Linked DNA regions of Tsuneonella mangrovi. The protein of the gene in region 2 binds, or shares a complex with, the protein of the main gene of each other region. Links are inferred from orthologs where the notes say so. Each region holds a gene or a part of one and is shown on either strand. Other genes may lie near its edges. The genes, in order: clpS and clpA.

Region 1 (9,186 bases), 780 kb from region 2 along the record:
CGAGCAAGCAGGACTGGATCGAGCTGGAAGGCGTCCCCGGCGTCCCCGGGAACCCGGGCTAGGGCATTCCTGCCGCAAGGGCGCTCAACGCTTCACCCAGCTCTTGGCCTGCTCCAGTTCAGCCAGCGGGAAGGCGTGGAACGCGAACGGCATCAGCGGCGAAAGCAGGCGGCCCGCCTTGGCGATCCAGCCGATGTCGGTCACCAGCGCACAGCGTTCGAACGCGATCGGGTGGCGTATACCCAGCTTGAGGTCCTCCCACGCGGCATGGCCCGAGTATCCGATGAAGTCGTCGTCGAGTACCACCAGGCACTTGATGTGGTCGTGCACCTTGAGCTTTTCCTCGACCAGCGGGACGAGCGTATCGGCATAGTCCTGCGCGGTGATGACCCCCACCGCGCGCAGGGCGATGACGTCGCGCGGGAGCCCGTCGATCAACTCGAAGCGTCCGGGATCGTCAGCCTCACTGCGGGCCCACGCCTTCGCTTCGTCGAGGCGGCTGGCGGGAAAATGGCGGACCTTGGCGGAAACGAAGCGGTCGGCGATCTCCGGCCCGAGCGAGAGCAGCGCCGAATCGCCGACGATCGCGACTTTGCGCACGACCTTGCCGTGAACCTTCACGAACTCGAAGTGCCGCGCCATCGCGCCCAACCCCTCCCAGTGCGGCAGGTGGTCGAGCACGATCACGAGGTTGGGGACCTTGTCGGTCTCGTTGATCCGGGTGTCGACAATATCGGCCAGCGTATCGAAGTCGCTCTGGCTGAGCGCCCCATGCGGCGACAGGACCACGAAGTCCGGGTCAGAGGTGTCGATGTCGATCATGGCAAACTCCTTTGCGAGCATGTCTCAATCTATGCCGCTGCGGCGGCGATGTCATTGATCGAGGTCAACGGGCACAGGGCGTTCGGACTGACCGGGCCACGCTGAACCTGCCGCATTGGCGGGGTTGGCAAATGGCGCAGGCAGGCTATGCCCGCGGACATGAGCCTGATCGTCGGAATTGGCGGAACCACGCGCCCGGATAGCAGCACCGAGCAGGCGCTGCGCCTTGCTTGCAGCGAGGCCGAGCGCGCGGGCGATGAGGTGCGGATTTTCGATGGCAGCTATATGACTTCGCTGCCGTTCTACCACGGACCCGGCTGGACGCCGGATTCGGGGCGCGAAATGGTCGATGCGATCCGCGACTGTGATGCGCTGGTGATCGCGTCACCGGGCTATCACGGCACGATCTCCGGCGTGCTCAAGAATGCGCTCGATTATATCGAGGAACTGGCCGGAGACGAACGGATTTACCTCCACGATCGACCGGTCGGGCTGATCGTCACGGCGCACGGGCACCAGGCAGCGGTGACGGCGATGATTACGCTCCGCACGATCGTTCACGCCTTGCGCGGCTGGCCCACGCCGTTCGGTGCGGCGCTGCGGATCGGGCCCGATACGTTCGATGATGCCGGGAGCTGTGTCGATCCAGAGGTCGCCAAGCAACTGCGGATCGTCGGAGAGCAGGTGCGGTTCGTGTTTTCGCAAGGCCGCGCAGAGGGTTAGGCGCTACGGAATTGGGGACTGGCCGTCAGGCCTTCTCGAGCGTGCATTGTAGCGGGTGCTGGTTCTCGCGCGCGAAATCCATCACCTGGTTCACCTTGGTCTCTGCAACTTCATAGGGAAACACGCCGCAAACCCCGACCCCGCGCTGGTGAACGTGGAGCATCACCCGCGTTGCCTGCTCCAGGTCCATGCGGAAGAACCGCTTGAGCACGATCACCACGAATTCCATCGGGGTATAATCGTCGTTGAGCATCAGCACCTTGTACTGGCTCGGCTTCTTGGGCTTGGCCTTGGTCTTGGTGGCAATGCCGACTTCGCCGTCGGTACCCAGCGTATCGTCGCTGTCGTCGCCCTCGTCGGCAGCGCGGACAGCTGCGCCGCGGCGGGTCGGGTCAAAGGCAAGGCGGTGCTGGGACATCATGGTCCGCAATATCGTATGCAATCGGGCGAGGGCAAGATGCGAGAGCGAAGATGCACTCTCGCTGGTTAATTCCCCGCAAACGCGAACGGGCCGGACGGTTTGCACCGTCCGGCCCGCCGGGACCGCAGCCGGGCTAGAGAGGAGACCCGGCTGACGTTTGATCGGGTCAGGCGACCTTCGAGAACTTCTCGGCAGCCAGGCTCATGCGGCTCGAGATCGGCGCGAACGCGTCGTTGGCGAGCTTCATGGTGGCTTCGGCGTTCTTCGAGTAGTGCGCAACCGCAGCGTCGAAGTTGCGGCGGGCGATCTCGCCCTGCAGCTTGAACAGGTCGGTCGGGCTCTTGATGCCGGCGAACGCCTTCATGTCGGCAGTGGCGGTTTCGTAGGCCGACTTGGCAGCTTCGACTTCGCCGCGCGCCATGTCCTGCACGCCGCTGGCGAGGATCTTGGTCGACTCGACGGTCGCGTCGAAATTGCCCTTGCTGAACTCGGCGACGTCGGTCGCGTAGGTCTTGGCCTTTTCGAAGCCGGCCTTCGCCTTGGTCTGCAGGTCGGCAGCGGCTTCCTTGACGGTCTTGGTGAAATCGGTGGTCTTGGTCATGATGGCTTCCTTGGGATTGAATACGGTGGGCTTGCTGGTCGTGACGGGTTTAGGAGCGGCGGCTGCCTTCTTGGCGGGGGCCTTGGCGGCTGGCTTGGCAGCAACCTTCTTTGCAGCGGGCTTCTTGAGTGCAGCCTTTTTCGCGGCGACCTTCTTCACGGTCTTGGCCGGAACCTTCTTGGCGACCGGCGCAGCTTTGGCGGCGGCGGCCTTTGCAGGGGCAGAGGCGACTGCCTTCTTGGCTGCCACTTCCTTGGCCGCTTCAGCGTAGGCTTTCTCGGCTGCGGCGTCCGCTTTCAGCTCTTCAGTCTTCGGATCGGTGGCATTGGCCATCGCACTTCGCTCCTATGTTGCACTGCACAAAATAAGCCTCGCAAGCGCGAAGTCAAGCATTTTTTGTGCAGTGCAACATAAGTAGGAAACGGTTCGTCGCACCCGCCATTTGTGCAGCGCGGAGCCAGTACGCTAGCGGGTCTTCACATAGCGCCCCGGTGCGTCCTCGATCACAGTGTCCTTTTTGCTTCCACCCGGCACGCGCCTTCCCTTGGCCTTGACGCGCGTGGCATCGAGTCCTTCGAGCCAGCCGAGCCAGTGCGGCCACCAGCTGCCGGGATGCTCCTCGGCCCCCTCGATGAATTCGGCGAGAGAATTCGCATGGCTGTCGCCGGTCCAGTACTGGTACTTGCCTGCAGCGGGCGGGTTGACCACCCCCGCGATGTGGCCGGAACCTGCGAGCAGGAAGGTGGTTGGCCCACGCACGTGGCGGGTCATGCGCCACACGCTTTCAGCGGGGGCAATGTGATCCTCGCGACCGGCCTGGATGTAGATCGGGGTTTCGATCCGGGTCAGGTCGATCGGCGTGCCGTCGGCAGACATGCTGTCGGGCACGACCAGCCGGTTGTCGCGGTAAAGATCGCGCAAGTAGTCATTATGCCATTTCGATGGCAGGTTGGTAACGTCGCCGTTCCAGTGGAGCAGGTCGAATGCCGGATAGTCTTCGCCCAACAGGTAGTTGTTGACCACGTAGTTCCAGATCAGGTCGCGCCCGCGGAGCATGTTGAAGGTAGCGGCGAGATAGCGCCCATCGAGATAGCCTTCGGGCGAAAGCTTGCCGATCATGTCGAGCTGGCCGTCGTCGATGAAATGCTTGAGCTCGCCGGCTTTCTCGAAGTCGACCTGCGCAGTGAAGAAGGTCGCGCTGCGGACCTTGTCGGCCTCTCCGCGCCGGGCAAGGATCGCCAGCGTCGCGGCGAGCGTGGTGCCCGCCACGCAATAGCCGATCGTGTGGACCGACGGGACATCGAGCCTTTCGCGCACGTGGTCGATCGCATCGATCTGGGCGCGGATGTAATCGTCCCACACCACGTCCTTCATGCTCGCGTCGGCCGATTTCCAGCTGACCACGAACGTGCTGATCCCCTGGTCGAGCGCCCATTTGATGAAGCTCTTCTTTGGTGTCAGGTCGAGGATGTAGAAGCGGTTGATCCATGGCGGGAAGATCACCAGCGGCACGTCGAGCACCGTCTCGGTGGTCGGAGTGTACTGGATCAACTGGTAGAGCGGGGTTTCGTGGACCACTTTGCCGGGGGTCGCGGCAATGTTTTCGCCCAGCTTGAACGCTCCCGAATCGGTGTGGCTGAGTTGGCCGCGCTTCAGGTCCTCGATCAGGTGCCCCATTCCCTTGACGAGATTCTCGCCCTTCGTTTCGATCGTGCGCTGGAGCACCACCGGGTTGGTCAGCACGAAGTTGTCGGGACTCATCGCCTCGACCAGCGCGCGGGTTGCGAAGGTCAGTTGCTCCTTCTTCTCGGGATCGACTCCCTGCACGTCGTCGGCTGCCTGCACGAGGTATTCTGCCAGCATCAGGTAGATCTGGTGGAGCAGCGCGAACGCCGGATGGTTGCGCCACGCAGGATCAGAGAACCGCCGGTCCTTGCGCGGCAGCTCGGGTTCTTGCTGCTGTTTGCCGCCCAGCGCCGAGCCGAGCACGCCCTGCCACAACTTCAGCCCGTCCTGAGCGAACTTCTGTGCCGAACCGGGATCGAATGTTGCCGATTTGGCCCACCCTTGCGACATCAGCATGAACTGGGCCGGATCGATGGGTGGCGATTGGGTTGTGGTTTCGCGCGCCTTTTCGGTCACGAATTCGAGCCACATTGCCTGCAGCTTCTGTGCAGTCCCGGCCCATTCGCCGATCTCGTTCCAGTTTTGCAGCGGGGAAGGGGCTCCACCCGGCAGAATTTGGCCCCACAACTCGCGCATCGCTTCGCCTTGCATGTCGAAGAATGCAGCGAACGGGTCGGTCTGGTTGCTCGTGTCGTCGGCCATCGGCGGCACCTCGCGAATCTTGCGCAACTATCTTTGCATGATCGGCTGTTTCGCCGCAAAGAAATATCGCATATGGCGATGCCTACCCGGCGGCATGGTGCCCCGGGCCTAGCCAGAACCTGGGAAAGATGGACGACGAATTCTACCGCATCAAGCGCTTGCCGCCCTATGTCATCGCCGAAGTCAACGGGATGCGCGCGGCCGCTCGAGCGGCGGGCAAGGACATCATCGACCTGGGCATGGGCAACCCCGACCTGCCGCCGCCCGATCATGTGATCGACAAGCTGTGCGAGGTCGCACGCAAACCCGATGCACATGGCTATTCGCAGTCGAAAGGCATCCCCGGTTTGCGTCGTGCGCAGGCGAACTACTACGCTAACCGCTTCGGGGTCGAGCTTGATCCGGAAAGCGAAGTCGTGGTCACGATGGGCTCGAAGGAAGGGCTCGCCAGCCTCGCAACCGCGATCACCGCGCCGGGCGATGTCGTGCTGGCGCCCAACCCGAGCTACCCGATTCACACTTTCGGGTTCATCATTGCCGGGGCGACGATCCGCTCGGTGCCGACCACGCCCGACGAAAATTACTGGCGCAGCCTCGACAAGGCGATGCACTTCACCGTGCCGCGCCCGAGCGTGCTTGTGGTCAATTATCCCTCCAACCCGACCGCCGAGGTGGTCGACCTGGCGTTCTACGAGCGGCTGGTCGCGTGGGCGAAGGAGAACGAGGTCTGGATCCTGTCCGACCTCGCCTATTCGGAGCTTTACTACGACGGCAATCCGACCCCTTCGATCATGCAGGTCAAGGGGGCGAAGGATGTCGCGGTCGAATTCACTTCGTTGTCCAAGACCTATTCGATGGCCGGCTGGCGAATGGGCTTTGCAGTCGGCAACAAGCATTTGATTGCGGCGATGACGCGGGTGAAGTCGTACTTGGACTACGGCGCGTTCACTCCGATCCAGGCAGCAGCCTGTGCGGCGCTCAATGGCCCGCAGGATATCGTCGAGAAGAACCGCAACCTCTATCACAAGCGGCGAGACGTGATGGTCGAGGCGTTCGGCCGCGCCGGATGGGATATCCCGCCGCCGCCCGCAAGCATGTTCGCCTGGGCGCCTCTGCCGCCGGCGCTCAGGGACATGGGCAGCCTCGAGTTCTCCAAGCAGCTCCTCACTCACGCCGAAGTCGCGGTTGCCCCAGGGGTCGGATATGGCGAGGACGGCGAAGGCTATGTGCGGATCGCGCTGGTCGAGAACGAGCAGCGCTTGCGCCAGGCCGCACGCAATGTGAAGCGCTACTTCCAGTCGCTGGGGATCAACAGCTCGGCAGCTTGAACCGTCCCTGGCGGTCGGACGGTTTGCCGATGATCGGCAGTTCGACTATGTCTGCTAATCAGGAATGTAGCAGAATCGCATGCCAGAACTGATCGATCGCGAACTCACCGAGCGGCAACGCGCTGTCCTGGAAGGAATTGACCGGCGCCAGCCGCTCAAGGCGATCGCTGGCGACCTCGGCATTTCCGAATCGCGCGTCAACCAGCACGTAAAGGCACTGAAGGATGCCTTCGGGGTGAACAGCCTGTCCGATCTGGTCGAGGCATGGAGGGCCGACGAGACTTATGAGCCTTCTGTCTCCGGAGACGAACATCTTTCGGAGGCCTGCAGGAAACCTGCATGGAGAAATCCTCAGGTTCCAGATCCCGCCGGCAGCGGAGAGAACCGTCCCAGGGTCGCACCCGGGGAATTCGTTCTTTCCGACGCAGCGCCAATTGCGATCGAGGCGCCGTGGTTGGTGAAGGACGAGCCCCGGGTAGTCCCTGGAGTGCTCGATGGCGACAATGCCGTCCTCCTCCGCCTGGCCGTCATCATTGGCTTGGCATTCGGCATGATTGCCGCTGTCGTGCTGGTGGTGACGGCTTCGCTCTCGCTGAGCAAGGTGTTCGAAGGGCGAGTCGTCATCTCCGAAGCGAATTCCCAACCCCCCGGATGAGCACGGCGGGTTCGACCCGCCGGAGGCTGATCCAATGTCAGAGAAAATTCGCAACGACGCGATCGGAATTCGCAAGCTGGTGCGCGAGGCCGAAGCGGTCAGCGACGAAGCGATGATTGCTTGTTCCAGGCTCAAGCAGGCCATTGTCCGCGCGCGCCAGAACCCGCAACTTTCAGTCGACGCCGGCCAGAAGGCGCTACTGCGGCTGACCCAAGCGGAGCAGCAGGCGCTATCGCTTTCGACAAACCTGCTTCGAGTCCACGATGAGCTCAGTCGTCTGGCGCGGGAGACTCTGGGACCGGACGACGATTCCGGCACGCAAATTGCTCCGTCGGCAATCGCCGATGACTTCAGCGCTTCCGTTCCGTCGCCCGAATCCGTATCGCAAGCCGATGTGGTTTCCGCCCGGTGAATTTCGTGTCTGGTTCCAGACGGCAACGTTTGCGCTCGTGGCACTGGCAGCGTGGCGTTGGGGCGGCGGCCCCGAGCGGGCACTGGCCGGCATCCTTGTCTGGTTCAAGGTTGCCGACATCTTCAACCATGCACTGTTCGGTGGAATCGCTGTCGACAGGGTCCAGACCGGGCACCTTGTCATCGACATTGTCGGCACACTTGTGGCCGTGCCGGTCGCGCTCTACGCCAACAGGATCTATCCGCTGTGGTTCGCCGCTCTCCAGGTGATCGCGCTGATGGCGCACCTTGCGAAGGACATGGTCCAGCAGATTTCACTGCTGGCGTACTCGATGATGTACGTCATCCCATCCTATTTGCAGACGTTTCTGCTCGCAGGGGCGATCTGGGCGCATTACCGTCGGGTTCGCCGGTACGGGCCGTATCCCTCGTGGCGGAGCTTCTCGAGCCATTCGCGGGTGATGCCGCGGTCGAGGTCGCGCAACGGCTGATCGACAGGTTCGGTTCGCTCGAACGACTGTTAGGCGCCAGCCTCTCGCAGTTGCGCCACGCCGCCGGCGGCCACGAACGGGCATGTGCCGCGATCTTCGCCGCGCGCCGACTGGTCGATGCCGCGCTGCGCGAAGAGCTGGTCGGAACGCCTGTCGATAGCAGTGACCCGCTGCTTCACCGCTATCTCCGCCACCAGATCGGGGGAATGCCTGCAGAGCGGCTGCTGGTGATCTATTGCGATCGCGAGCGTCGCTATCTGGGTGACGAACTCGTTGCCGCGGGCAGCCTGTCGCGGATCGAAGCCCGCGCACGACCGCTGGTCGAACGCGCGCTCGAGGTGGGGGCGGCGGGCCTGCTGCTGGCACACAATCATCCCTCCGGCGATTGTCGGCCCAGTGCGCTCGATGTCTCGGAGACCAAGCGGCTCAGCACGATAATCGAAGCTCTCGAACTCCACCTGATCGATCACCTTGTGGTGACTCGCACGCGGGTGTTCAGCATGCGTAGTGGGGGCCATCTCTGACCCTTGTCATGTGTGCGCCAGCGATCGGATCCGGGTTGTCCGTTCCCCCAAGAACGTTCCGTGTCGGCCCGGTCACGCTCGACCTGATGCATCGCGATGCCCGGGTCGGGGAAACCTGGCTGCGCTTACGACCGCGCGAGTTCGCCGTGTTGTGGCGGCTGGCCGAATCGGCCGGCCAGCGGGTCAGTCGTTGCGCGCTGATCAGCGACGTATGGCGATTGCGGCACATTCCCGAAACCAACAGTCTCGAAGTCCACGTTGCACGTCTGCGCGCCAAGCTGGATCGCTTTGGCCTGCGCGGCCTGGTCGAAACCGATCCGGCCGGCGGGTACCGGCTGGGCCACTGACCGTTTTGCAACTGGACTCGCGCGCGGTCATGCGCGACGGTCGCGCGAGACCGCACCAGTCATGACGAGGAGCTGGAAGCATGGAATTTCGCAAGAACGATCGCGTTTCGATTGCTGTCGACGACGACGGCGTTGCCCAGGTCCGAATGATCCGGGCGGACAAGATGAACGCGCTCGACCCGGATATGTTCAGTCGCCTGATCGAGGCGGGGCAGTGGCTCCACGACGCCAAGGGCGTGCGCGCAGTCGTGCTGGCTGGCGAAGGCCGGGCGTTCTGCGCCGGGCTCGATCTGGGCCGGTTCGCCGCCTCGCGCGAGAACGAGCCGCCGCTGACCGAGCGGACTCACGGCAACGCCAATCTTGCGCAGCAGGTTGCGATGCAGTGGCGCAAGTTGCCGGTGCCGGTGATCGCGGCGGTCCACGGCGTATGCTTTGGCGGCGGGCTGCAGATTGCCAGCGGAGCGGACATCCGGGTGGTTGCACCCGATACGCGCATGGCGATCATGGAGCTCAAATGGGGGCTGGTTCCCGACAT
Region 2 (9,459 bases):
TTGGTTTCGTGCGGAAGACTGTCGTCCCCGAACAGCGGATTTTCCGAAGCGGTCCACACGAGGTTGTTGTCAATGTTCAAGGCGCTGCCCTGTGACGTCCCCCAAGTCGAATAGAAATACCCCATGTCGCCAAGGACGACGTCATTGCCGCCATTGCCGTTCTGGTTCTGCGAACTGCGAACGAGAATGAAATCGTCGTCTGCAGTCCCGTCAGCAGGATCGCCGGTAAAAACAAGTGCCATGGTCGCTATTCTCCCCACCACAAAACTGAGAACAGCGCGAAGCGCGACCCGGCTTGGCTCTGATCGGCCAATTCCTTCGCGCTTGTTTGATGCACCGGACTATGGGCGCATGGCCGCGAGATGCAATGATAAATTGAACCGGAATTGAGTTTTGCAGCTCCAGTTCGAAAGAGGGCCGCTCAATTCGTTCCGGGCTGGCCGTTCACGTCCTTTGCGGCAGCAGCCTTCTTTTTTGCCGCAGCCTCCTTGGCCTTGCGTTTGGCGTCCTCCTGCACCTGCCAGGCAGCGATCGCCGGATCATAGCGCAGTACCTTGGCGTTCGGATCGAGGATCACGTGGCTGTCCGCGGAGGGCAATTCGAGCGAACCGTGCCCGTTCGCCATCGACACAGTCAGGGTCTTGTCGCCGACCTCGACTTCGACCGGCATAGCAAACGGTAACTTGGATTCTGTCTTCCAATCGAGCGACAATGTCTTGCCGGTGCGCGTCGCCTCGAGCCGTGGCAAAGCAGCAGTGCGGAAATAGGCATCGAAGAACCAACCCAGGTCGCGCCCTGTCTCCTGCTCGACGATCTTGCGGAAATCGGCGGTGCTGGCGACCTGGAGGTCGAAATTCCCCGGGCGCGGATCGGCACGACCGTAAACCAGCCGCCGGATCGATGTGAAGAACGCCTTGTCGCCGATCAGGTGGCGTAGCGTGTGCGCCACCCACGCGCCTTTGGTGTAAATATCCCCACCCCAGCCCGCTTCGCGATCTTCGTAAAGATTGCTCGAAACGAATTCCCGGGGCGCCAGCGGCACCTTCGACCTGATGCCCTTGCGCAGCTGCCACATCATCGCGGTGTAGGCCGCAGGTCCGTCTTTCCAGCCAAGATAGAGCGGCTGCATGTAAGTGCCGAGCCCTTCCTGCAACCACATATCGGCGGTCGTCTTGTTGCTCAGCTGGTTGGCGAACCATTCGTGGCTGAATTCGTGCTGCATCAGCTGGTCGTAACCCTCCGGCGCCAGCTCATACTTGTTGCCGTAGGCATTGATCGTCTGGTGCTCCATCCCCTTGTGCGGGGTCTCGACGATGCCGACTTTCTCGTTGCTCCACGGATAGGGGCCGATCGTGCTCTCGAAGAAATCGAGATAGGTTTCCATCTCGCGCACCAGCCGCTCGGCGCCTGCCTTGTGCCCGGGCAGGTACCAGAAGCGCACCGGCAGGGTGTTGCCGAAGCGGCTTTGGTAGTCGGCCTCCGCCAGCTCGTAGGGTCCGATCTGCAGCGAGATGCCGTAGTTGTTGGGTTTGCGCGCTCGCCACCGCCAGGTCGTCTTGCCGTTGGCGGTCTCGGATCCGAGCAGCAGCCCGTTCGAAGCATCGACCAGCCCTTCCGGGACAGTCACCGCCAGGTCGAGGGTGTCGACGCGCTTGGAGGGGTTGTCGAGGCACAGCCACCACAGGTCGCACCCCTCGAGCTGGTCGGTGGTGGAAATCCACGGCTTGCCCTGCTCGGTCTTGGCCCAGGTAAAGCCGCCGATCCACGGCGGGCGCGGGGCAACCCGCGGCGTCCCGCCATAGCTGATCGCAACCTTGGCGGTCTCGCCAGTAGCGAGCGACTTCGGCAGGTCGATCGAAACGAGGCCTTCCTTGCTCGACCAACTGGCTGCCGGCAGCACGACACCGTCCACTGTTACTTGCGAAATGGCCAGGCGGGGGTCGAGATCGAACTCGAACTTGGCCAACGGGCTGGCGGCGCGAATGGTATAGTCGGCTACCGCGCTGATCGTCTTGGCCTGCGGGTCGACATCGACCGCCAAAAGCAGGTGCGGCAAGTCCATCGCCTGCTGGGTCGCGTCAAGTGGAGCGCCACTCTCGGACGTGCGCGACGGCAGGTCGGCGTCGGGGCGTTCAGCAGCAAATGCAGCAGAGGCAGCCAATAGCAGGCTGCCTCCGGCAATTATCGTTGTAATCCTCATACGAGCGAGGATGGCACGATCAGCTGTCGCTGTCATCCTTGCTGTCGCTGGCCTTGGCGCCAGACTTCGGATCGGCCTTCTTGCGGGTTGCCGCAACCTTGCGCGGCTTGCGCTTGGGGCGGGCCTTCGGCGGAGCCGGGGTCAGCTCGAAGGCGGGCTTGCCGTCCTTGATGCTGACGTGGACCTCGCCGCCACCGGCCAGCTGGCCGAACAGCAGTTCTTCGGCGAGCGGCTGCTTGATCCGTTCCTGCAGCAACCGCGCCATCGGGCGCGCACCGTAGAGCTTGTCATAGCCGCGATCGGCCAGCCAGCTGCGCGCGTCGCTATCGAACTGGATGTGGACGTTCTGCTCGGCCAGCTGCAGTTCGAGCTGGATGATGAACTTGTCGACCACCCGCGCCACGGTTTCCTTGCCGAGGTAGGTGAACGGCACGATCGCATCGAGGCGGTTGCGGAATTCCGGGGTGAACATCTTCTTCACCGCCTCGTCGCCCGCGTCTTCCTTGCTGACATCGCCGAAGCCGATGCCCTGGCGCGCCATGTCGCTCGCCCCGGCATTGGTGGTCATGATCAGCACCACGTTGCGGAAATCGACCGTCTTGCCGTGGTGGTCGGTCAGGCGGCCGTTATCCATCACCTGCAGCAGGATGTTGAACAGGTCGGGGTGCGCTTTCTCGATCTCGTCGAGCAGAAGAACGCAATGCGGCTGCTGGTCGATCGCATCGGTCAGCAATCCGCCCTGGTCGTATCCGACGTAGCCCGGAGGCGCGCCGATCAGGCGGCTGACCGAGTGCCGCTCCATGTATTCGCTCATGTCGAAACGCTGGAGCGGGATGCCCATGATGCTGGCGAGCTGGCGAGCAACCTCGGTCTTGCCGACACCGGTCGGGCCCGAAAACAGGAAACTGCCGATCGGCTTGTCCGGATCGCGCAGACCCGCACGGCTGAGCTTCATCGCGGTCGACAGCTTGTGGACCGCCGCGTCCTGACCATAGACGACCTGTTTGAGGTCGCGCTCCAGGTGCTCGAGCGCCTTCTTGTCGTCCTTGCTGACCGACTTGGGCGGAATCCGCGCCATCGTCGCGATCACCGCTTCGATTTCCTTGGCGGTGATCTTCTTCTTGCGGCGGCTGGGCGGGACCAGCATCTGCATCGCGCCGACTTCGTCGATCACGTCGATCGCCTTGTCGGGCAGCTTGCGGTCGTTGATGTAGCGCGCGCTGAGCTCGACCGCGGTCTTGATCGCGTCGGGCGTGTACTTCACCCCGTGGTGATCCTCGAACGCCGAACGCAGGCCCTTGAGGATCTTGATGGTGTCCTCGACGGTCGGTTCGTTGACGTCGATCTTCTGGAACCGGCGCAGCAATGCGCGATCCTTTTCGAAGTGGTTGCGGAATTCCTTGTAAGTGGTCGAGCCGACGCAGCGGATCGTTCCGCCGCTAAGCGCGGGCTTGAGCAGGTTCGAAGCATCCATCGCCCCGCCACTTGTCGCGCCAGCACCGATCACCGTGTGGATCTCGTCGATGAACAGGATCGCATGGGGCATCTTTTCGAGTTCGGAGACGACCTGCTTCAGGCGTTCCTCGAAATCGCCGCGATAGCGCGTGCCCGCCAGCAACGCCCCCATGTCGAGCGAATAAATCACCGCTTCGAGCAGGACATCTGGGACGTCGCCTTCAACGATCTTGCGCGCGAGCCCCTCGGCGATGGCGGTCTTGCCGACGCCTGGATCGCCGACATAGAGCGGGTTGTTCTTGCTCCGGCGGCAGAGGATCTGGATCGTCCGGTCGACCTCCGGCCCGCGGCCGATCAGCGGATCGACCTTGCCTGCCTGCGCCTTGGCGTTGAGGTTGACGGTGAACTGGTCGAGCGCGGTTTCCTTCTTGGAACTGCCTTCGGTGCTCTTTTCCTCCGCCTGGCCCGATTCCTCGGAGCCTTGCGGCGGCTTGTTGCTGACCTCGCGCCCGCCCTTGCCGATGCCGTGGCTGATATAGCTGACCGCATCGAGGCGGCTCATGTCCTGCTGTTGCAGGAAATAGACTGCGTAGCTGTCTCGCTCGGAAAACAGCGCGACGAGCACGTTGGCACCAGTCACAGTGTCCTTGCCGCTCGACTGGACGTGGAGGATCGCGCGCTGGATCACCCGCTGGAAGCCCGCGGTGGGCTGCGGTTCGCTCGATTCGCCGACTTCGATCTGGCGGCATTCCTCGTCGAGATAGCGGCGAACCACGTCGCCGAGTTCGGCCAAGTCCACTCCGCATGCAGCCATCACCGCTGCGGCGTCCTCGTCGTCGATCAGCGCCAGCAGGAGATGCTCCAGCGTCGCGTATTCGTGACGCCGCTCGCGGGCAGCGTCGATCGCGGAGTGAAGGGTCCTCTCGAGGCTCTGGGCGAAACTGGGCATGCGACGTACTTTCGTGAGTAGGAACGACTATTCGTTCAAGGGAGAATATGAGCCATCATGGTTAACGCGGGTTTTACGAACTGAACGCGATGGCCGAACGGGGAGTTGAACCGAATATGGGGTTGCCCGGCAGGATTGCGAGGCACGCCGGTTCATGACGTGGGCTTTCCGAACAACGCATCGGCCGCGCTGCGATGCGCGGCGGCTTTGTCGCGATGCGCCCTGACCCGTCCAATCTCGGCTTCGAGCAGTGCGATGCGCTCGCTAAGCTCGTCCTGCGAATAAGGCGAAAGATCTTCGGCTGCGAGAAGGCTCGCTGCATCGCCCCGTGGGCGCGGCCGATCGTCGTCGTCCATGTCTGATCGGTTTCTTCGCAATGCAGCATGCTTGCTGTCAATGGGCCGCACGGCTATCCGCACAGGCGAGCCGCGCATGTATCCTCGATGCAACAGGGACAGACATGGTTGAAGCCTCCGCAGTGATGACCATCCCCCGGACTATGACCGCGATGGGGTTCGACGACCCCGGCGGGCCGGAGGTATTCCGTGCGGAGACGATCGACGTGCCGCAGCCCGGCCCGGGGAAAGTGCTGCTGAAAGTCGCCTACGCCGGGGTCAACCGGCCCGACGTGATCCAGCGGCAGGGCTTCTATCCCCCGCCACCCGGCGCATCGCCGATCCCGGGGCTGGAGGTTTCGGGCACGGTCGTCGCGGTGGGCGATGACGTGCCGCGCGAAATGATGGGCGCAGAGGTCTGCGCTCTGGTTTCCGGCGGTGGCTATGCCGAATATTGCCTCGCTCATGCAGGCCATTGCCTGCCGGTGTCGAGCGCGCTTTCGCTCAAGGAGGCAGCGGCGCTCCCCGAAACTCTGTTCACGGTGTGGTACAACGTGTTCGACCGCGGCTGGGCGAAGGAAGGTGACACGCTGCTGGTCCACGGCGGCACCAGCGGCATCGGCACGATGGCGATCATGCTCGGCAAGGCGTTTGACCTGACCGTCATCACGACTTGCGGATCGCCCGAAAAATGCGCCGCCGCGCTTGCTGTCGGGGCCGACCACGCGATCGACTACAAGGCGCAGGATTTCGTCGAAGCGGTCAAGGATCTGACCGACGGCAAAGGGGTGAACGTTGTGCTCGATATGGTTTCGGGCAGCTACGTTTCGCGCAATATCGATTGCCTTGCGCCCGACGGCCGCCACGTCACCATCGCTGTGCTCGGCGGGCTGCAGGCGGAGATTAACATGGCCAAGGTCATGGCCAAGCGGCTGTGCCTGACAGGTTCGACGCTCCGCCCGCGAACCGACGAATTCAAGGCGCTGCTGGCCGACGAGATTGCGCAAAACGCCTGGCCGCTGTTCGCCGACGGAACCTTGCGCCCGGTGATGGACGAAACCTTCCCGCTCTCCGAAGTATCCGCCGCCCACGCCCGGATGGAAGCGGGCGACCACATCGGCAAGATCGTGCTCGAGGTCGGCGGTGGATGAGGCGCTGACCCTCCACGAGGATCCGCGTAGCGGCAACTGCTACAAGATCCGCCTGACTGCCGCGCTGCTCGGCCTGCCGCTCGAGTGCAAGAAATACGACATTATGAAGGGCGAGACGCGGACCCCCGAATTCCTCGCCCAGGTCAACGCCAACGGGCGCATTCCGGTGCTGCAGGTGGGCGATCGGTTCCTGCCCGAAAGCAACGCGGCGTGCTGGTATCTCGCCGAAGACAGCGCGTTGATCCCCGGGGACCGTTGGGACCGCGCCGACATGCTGCGCTGGATGTTCTTCGAGCAGTACAACCACGAGCCCAACATCGCGACGCTGCGCTTCTGGCTCCGCTTCGTCGGCGAAGCGCACTTGTCCGAGCAGCAACGCGCGCAGATCATCGCCAAGCGGATCGCGGGCGAGGACGCACTGGCGCTGATGGACAGGCACCTGGAAGGGCGCGAATGGTTCGTCGGCGACAGCGTCACGCTCGCCGATATCGTGCTGTTCGCCTATACCCATGTCGCTGAGGAAGGTGCATTCCGGCTCGACGATCGCGCCAACGTGATGGCATGGATAAAGCGCATCAGGGCGCTCCCCGGGTTCGTGACAATGGAATGACACGGGCCGGACGAATTTCTCACGTCCGTAACCGGACTGATTCGATGGCGTAACATTCGCGTGGCATCCGCCTGACCAGCAAGGGACATTTGCTGCAGGAGCCCCGCGCGCATGACGACCGAGCCATTCGCCCCGGCAAGCGATCTCGCAGATCTTTCGAACATCGCCGATTTCAGGCCGCGCGCGCCCAAGGTGCCCGAGCCGGAAGCGATCGAGCGCAAGCGCTATCGCACGATCTGGATCAGCGACGTTCACCTGGGCACCAAAGGCTGCAACGCCGAGCTGCTGATCGACTTCCTCGACCATACCGACAGCGAGACGATGTACCTCGTCGGCGACATCATCGACGGCTGGCGCCTGAAAAAGAAGGTCTACTGGCCCGACGCGCACAACGACATCGTTTGGCGGGTGCTCAAGCGCGCCAAGCGCGGCACCCGGATCGTCTATATCCCCGGCAACCACGACGAGATGGTGCGCCAGTTTTCGGGGATGCATTTCGGCGGGGTAGAGATCCAGCGCGCGGCATTCCACACCACCGCCGACGGTCGGCGGCTGATGGTGCTTCACGGCGACGAGTTCGACGCAGTGATGCTCGCCCACCGCTGGCTCGCGTTCGTGGGCGACGCGCTTTACCACCTGGCGATGACGCTCAATCGCTGGGTCAACGCGGTCCGGCGCAAGCTAGACCTGCCCTATTGGTCATTGAGCAAGATGGCCAAGCACAAGGTCAAGAATGCGGTCGAATTCATCTCCAAGTACGAGGAAATCGTTGCCCGAGCTGCCGCCGAGCGCGGGGTCGACGGAGTGGTCTGCGGGCATATCCATACCGCCGAATTCCGCGAGTTCGCCCATGACGGTCGGTCCATCGAGTACTGGAACGACGGCGACTGGGTCGAAGGTTGCAACGCGCTGGTCGAACACTTCGACGGGCAGATGGAAATCCTCCATTGGCCCGACGAGATCGCTCGCCGCGAGGCCGAACGTAGCGGGCCCGACAGCGACAGCCCGAGGGCTGCGGCATGAACGTCGCCGCCGCCCGGATGATTCCAATCGAGGCCGAACCGCTGTGCGTCCCGCACCGGATAGCAGTGGTGACCGACGCGTGGCTGCCGCAGGTGAACGGAGTGGTCCGCACGCTGACCACGACCTGCGCGATGCTGGAGGAATGGGGTCACCAAGTCACGGTGATCTCGCCCGACCAGTATCGCTCGGTCCCTTGCCCGACCTACCCGGAGATTCGGCTGGCTCTGGCAATCCCCGGCGCGATCGGGCGGCGGCTTGCGAAACTCGCGCCCGATGCAGTGCATATCGCTACCGAAGGGCCGCTGGGACTGGCCGCGCGGCGGTTCTGCGTAAAGCACGGCGTGCCGTTCACAACCGCCTATCACACCCAATTCCCTGAATACGTTTCACGCCGGACAGGCATCCCGGCGCGATACTTCTGGCGCTACATCCGCTGGTTTCACGCACCCGCGCGGAGGATCATGGTAGCGACCGAATCGATCCGCGGCGAATTGCGCACGCAGGGCCTCACCCGGCTGCACCACTGGAGCCGCGGGGTCGACCTCGACTGCTTCAGCCCCGATGCGCCGGTGCCGCCCGAATTCGCCGACCTGCCAAGGCCAATCCAGCTCTACGTCGGCCGGGTCGCGGTGGAGAAGAACCTCGAAGCGTTCCTCGCACTCGATACGCCGGGCACCAAGGTCGTGGTGGGCGACGGGCCGGCAATGGCCGACTTGCGGCTGCGGTTCCCCGAAACGCGGTTCCTCGGGCGGCGCAGCGGACGCGAGCTTGCGGGATGCTACGCCGGGGCGGACGTGTTCGTATTTCCCAGCAAGACCGACACCTTCGGACTGGTTATAGTCGAAGCGCTCGCCTGCGGGACCCCGGTGGCCGCATATCCGGTCGCGGGGCCGCTCGACATCGTGACGGCGCACTGCGGCGCGCTGTCCGGATCGCTCGAGCGTGCGATAGCCGGGGCGCTGACCTGCTCGCGCGCGGACTGCGCCCGGGTCGGCGCGGGATACAGCTGGGAAGCGGCAACCGACCAGTTCCGTGCGGGGCTGGTTGCCTCGGGAGAAGTGCTCGCGGCCGTCTAAGCGCTTGCCGAACGGCATCGCATCGCCTAAATCGTCCCGGCAACGGCCGCTCCGCGAGGGGCGGCCCTTTACATTTTCAGGACGTTTATCATGGCCGACCAACCCACCCCGCTGATGCCCCACGCGACCGCCACCTGGCTGGTCGACAACACCGGCCTCTCGTTCGAACAGATCGCCGAATTCTGCGGTATCCACATCCTCGAGGTCCAGGCGATGGCCGACGACCTGGCGGGCGCGAAGTATACCGGACGCGACCCGGTGCATGCCGGCGAGCTGACCCAGGAAGAGATCGAGAAGGGTCAGGCCGATCCGAAGTACGCGCTCAAGATGCACAAGGCGCCGCTCGCGGTCAGCCGCACCAAGGGCCCGCGCTACACCCCGGTGTCAAAGCGGCAGGACAAGCCGGACGGCATCGCCTGGATCCTGCGCAACCACCCGGAAGTGACCGACGCGCAGATTTCCAAGCTGATCGGCACCACCCGCAACACCATCACCGCGATCCGCGAGCGCAGCCACTGGAACATCCAGAACATCGTCGCGAAGGACCCGGTGACGCTGGGCCTGTGTTCGCAGCGCGAGCTCGACGCAGTCGTCGCCAAGGCCGCGAAGAAGGCCGGGATCACCGACGAGGTAGCCTCCGACGAACGGCTCGGCAGCGAC

The links.
Region 1: the proteins of clpA (region 2) and clpS are in contact, whole or in part, in a solved structure (PDB 1LZW), measured with the Escherichia coli proteins. The link is inferred for Tsuneonella mangrovi from one-to-one orthologs.

What each region holds. Positions count from the first base shown.
Region 1 is NZ_CP022889.1:2,393,801-2,402,986, forward strand. What follows is about bases 269-3,016. They hold clpS (ATP-dependent Clp protease adapter ClpS), read right to left. Parts: upstream 1,967-3,016; coding sequence 1,571-1,966; downstream 269-1,570. Other genes in these bases: CJO11_RS11650 (SpoIIAA family protein), read right to left, coding at 269-822; CJO11_RS11655 (NADPH-dependent FMN reductase), read left to right, coding at 982-1,545; CJO11_RS11665 (phasin family protein), read right to left, coding at 2,133-2,900. In the rest of the region: CJO11_RS11645 (GFA family protein), read left to right, coding at 1-62; more of CJO11_RS11650, read right to left, coding at 85-268; CJO11_RS11670 (PHA/PHB synthase family protein), read right to left, coding at 3,033-4,895; CJO11_RS11675 (LL-diaminopimelate aminotransferase), read left to right, coding at 5,024-6,223; CJO11_RS11680 (LuxR C-terminal-related transcriptional regulator), read left to right, coding at 6,303-6,878; CJO11_RS11685 (hypothetical protein), read left to right, coding at 6,913-7,290; CJO11_RS11690 (hypothetical protein), read left to right, coding at 7,271-7,780; CJO11_RS11695 (JAB domain-containing protein), read left to right, coding at 7,720-8,304; CJO11_RS11700 (winged helix-turn-helix domain-containing protein), read left to right, coding at 8,340-8,651; CJO11_RS11705 (crotonase/enoyl-CoA hydratase family protein), read left to right, coding at 8,732-9,186. UniProt on the Escherichia coli protein: Involved in the modulation of the specificity of the ClpAP-mediated ATP-dependent protein degradation.
Region 2 is NZ_CP022889.1:1,608,439-1,617,897, forward strand. What follows is about bases 1,913-4,933. They hold clpA (ATP-dependent Clp protease ATP-binding subunit ClpA), read right to left. Parts: upstream 4,605-4,933; coding sequence 2,220-4,604; downstream 1,913-2,219. Other genes in these bases: CJO11_RS07885 (M1 family metallopeptidase), read right to left, coding at 1,913-2,161; CJO11_RS07895 (DUF1192 domain-containing protein), read right to left, coding at 4,757-4,933. Outside these bases: CJO11_RS13450 (calcium-binding protein), read right to left, coding at 1-242; more of CJO11_RS07885, read right to left, coding at 422-1,912; more of CJO11_RS07895, read right to left, coding at 4,934-4,960; CJO11_RS07900 (NAD(P)H-quinone oxidoreductase), read left to right, coding at 5,065-6,090; CJO11_RS07905 (glutathione S-transferase family protein), read left to right, coding at 6,083-6,700; CJO11_RS07910 (UDP-2,3-diacylglucosamine diphosphatase), read left to right, coding at 6,812-7,723; CJO11_RS07915 (glycosyltransferase family 4 protein), read left to right, coding at 7,720-8,799; CJO11_RS07920 (DUF1013 domain-containing protein), read left to right, coding at 8,890-9,459. UniProt on the Escherichia coli protein: ATP-dependent specificity component of the ClpAP protease. It directs the protease to specific substrates. It has unfoldase activity. The primary function of the ClpA-ClpP complex appears to be the degradation of unfolded or abnormal proteins.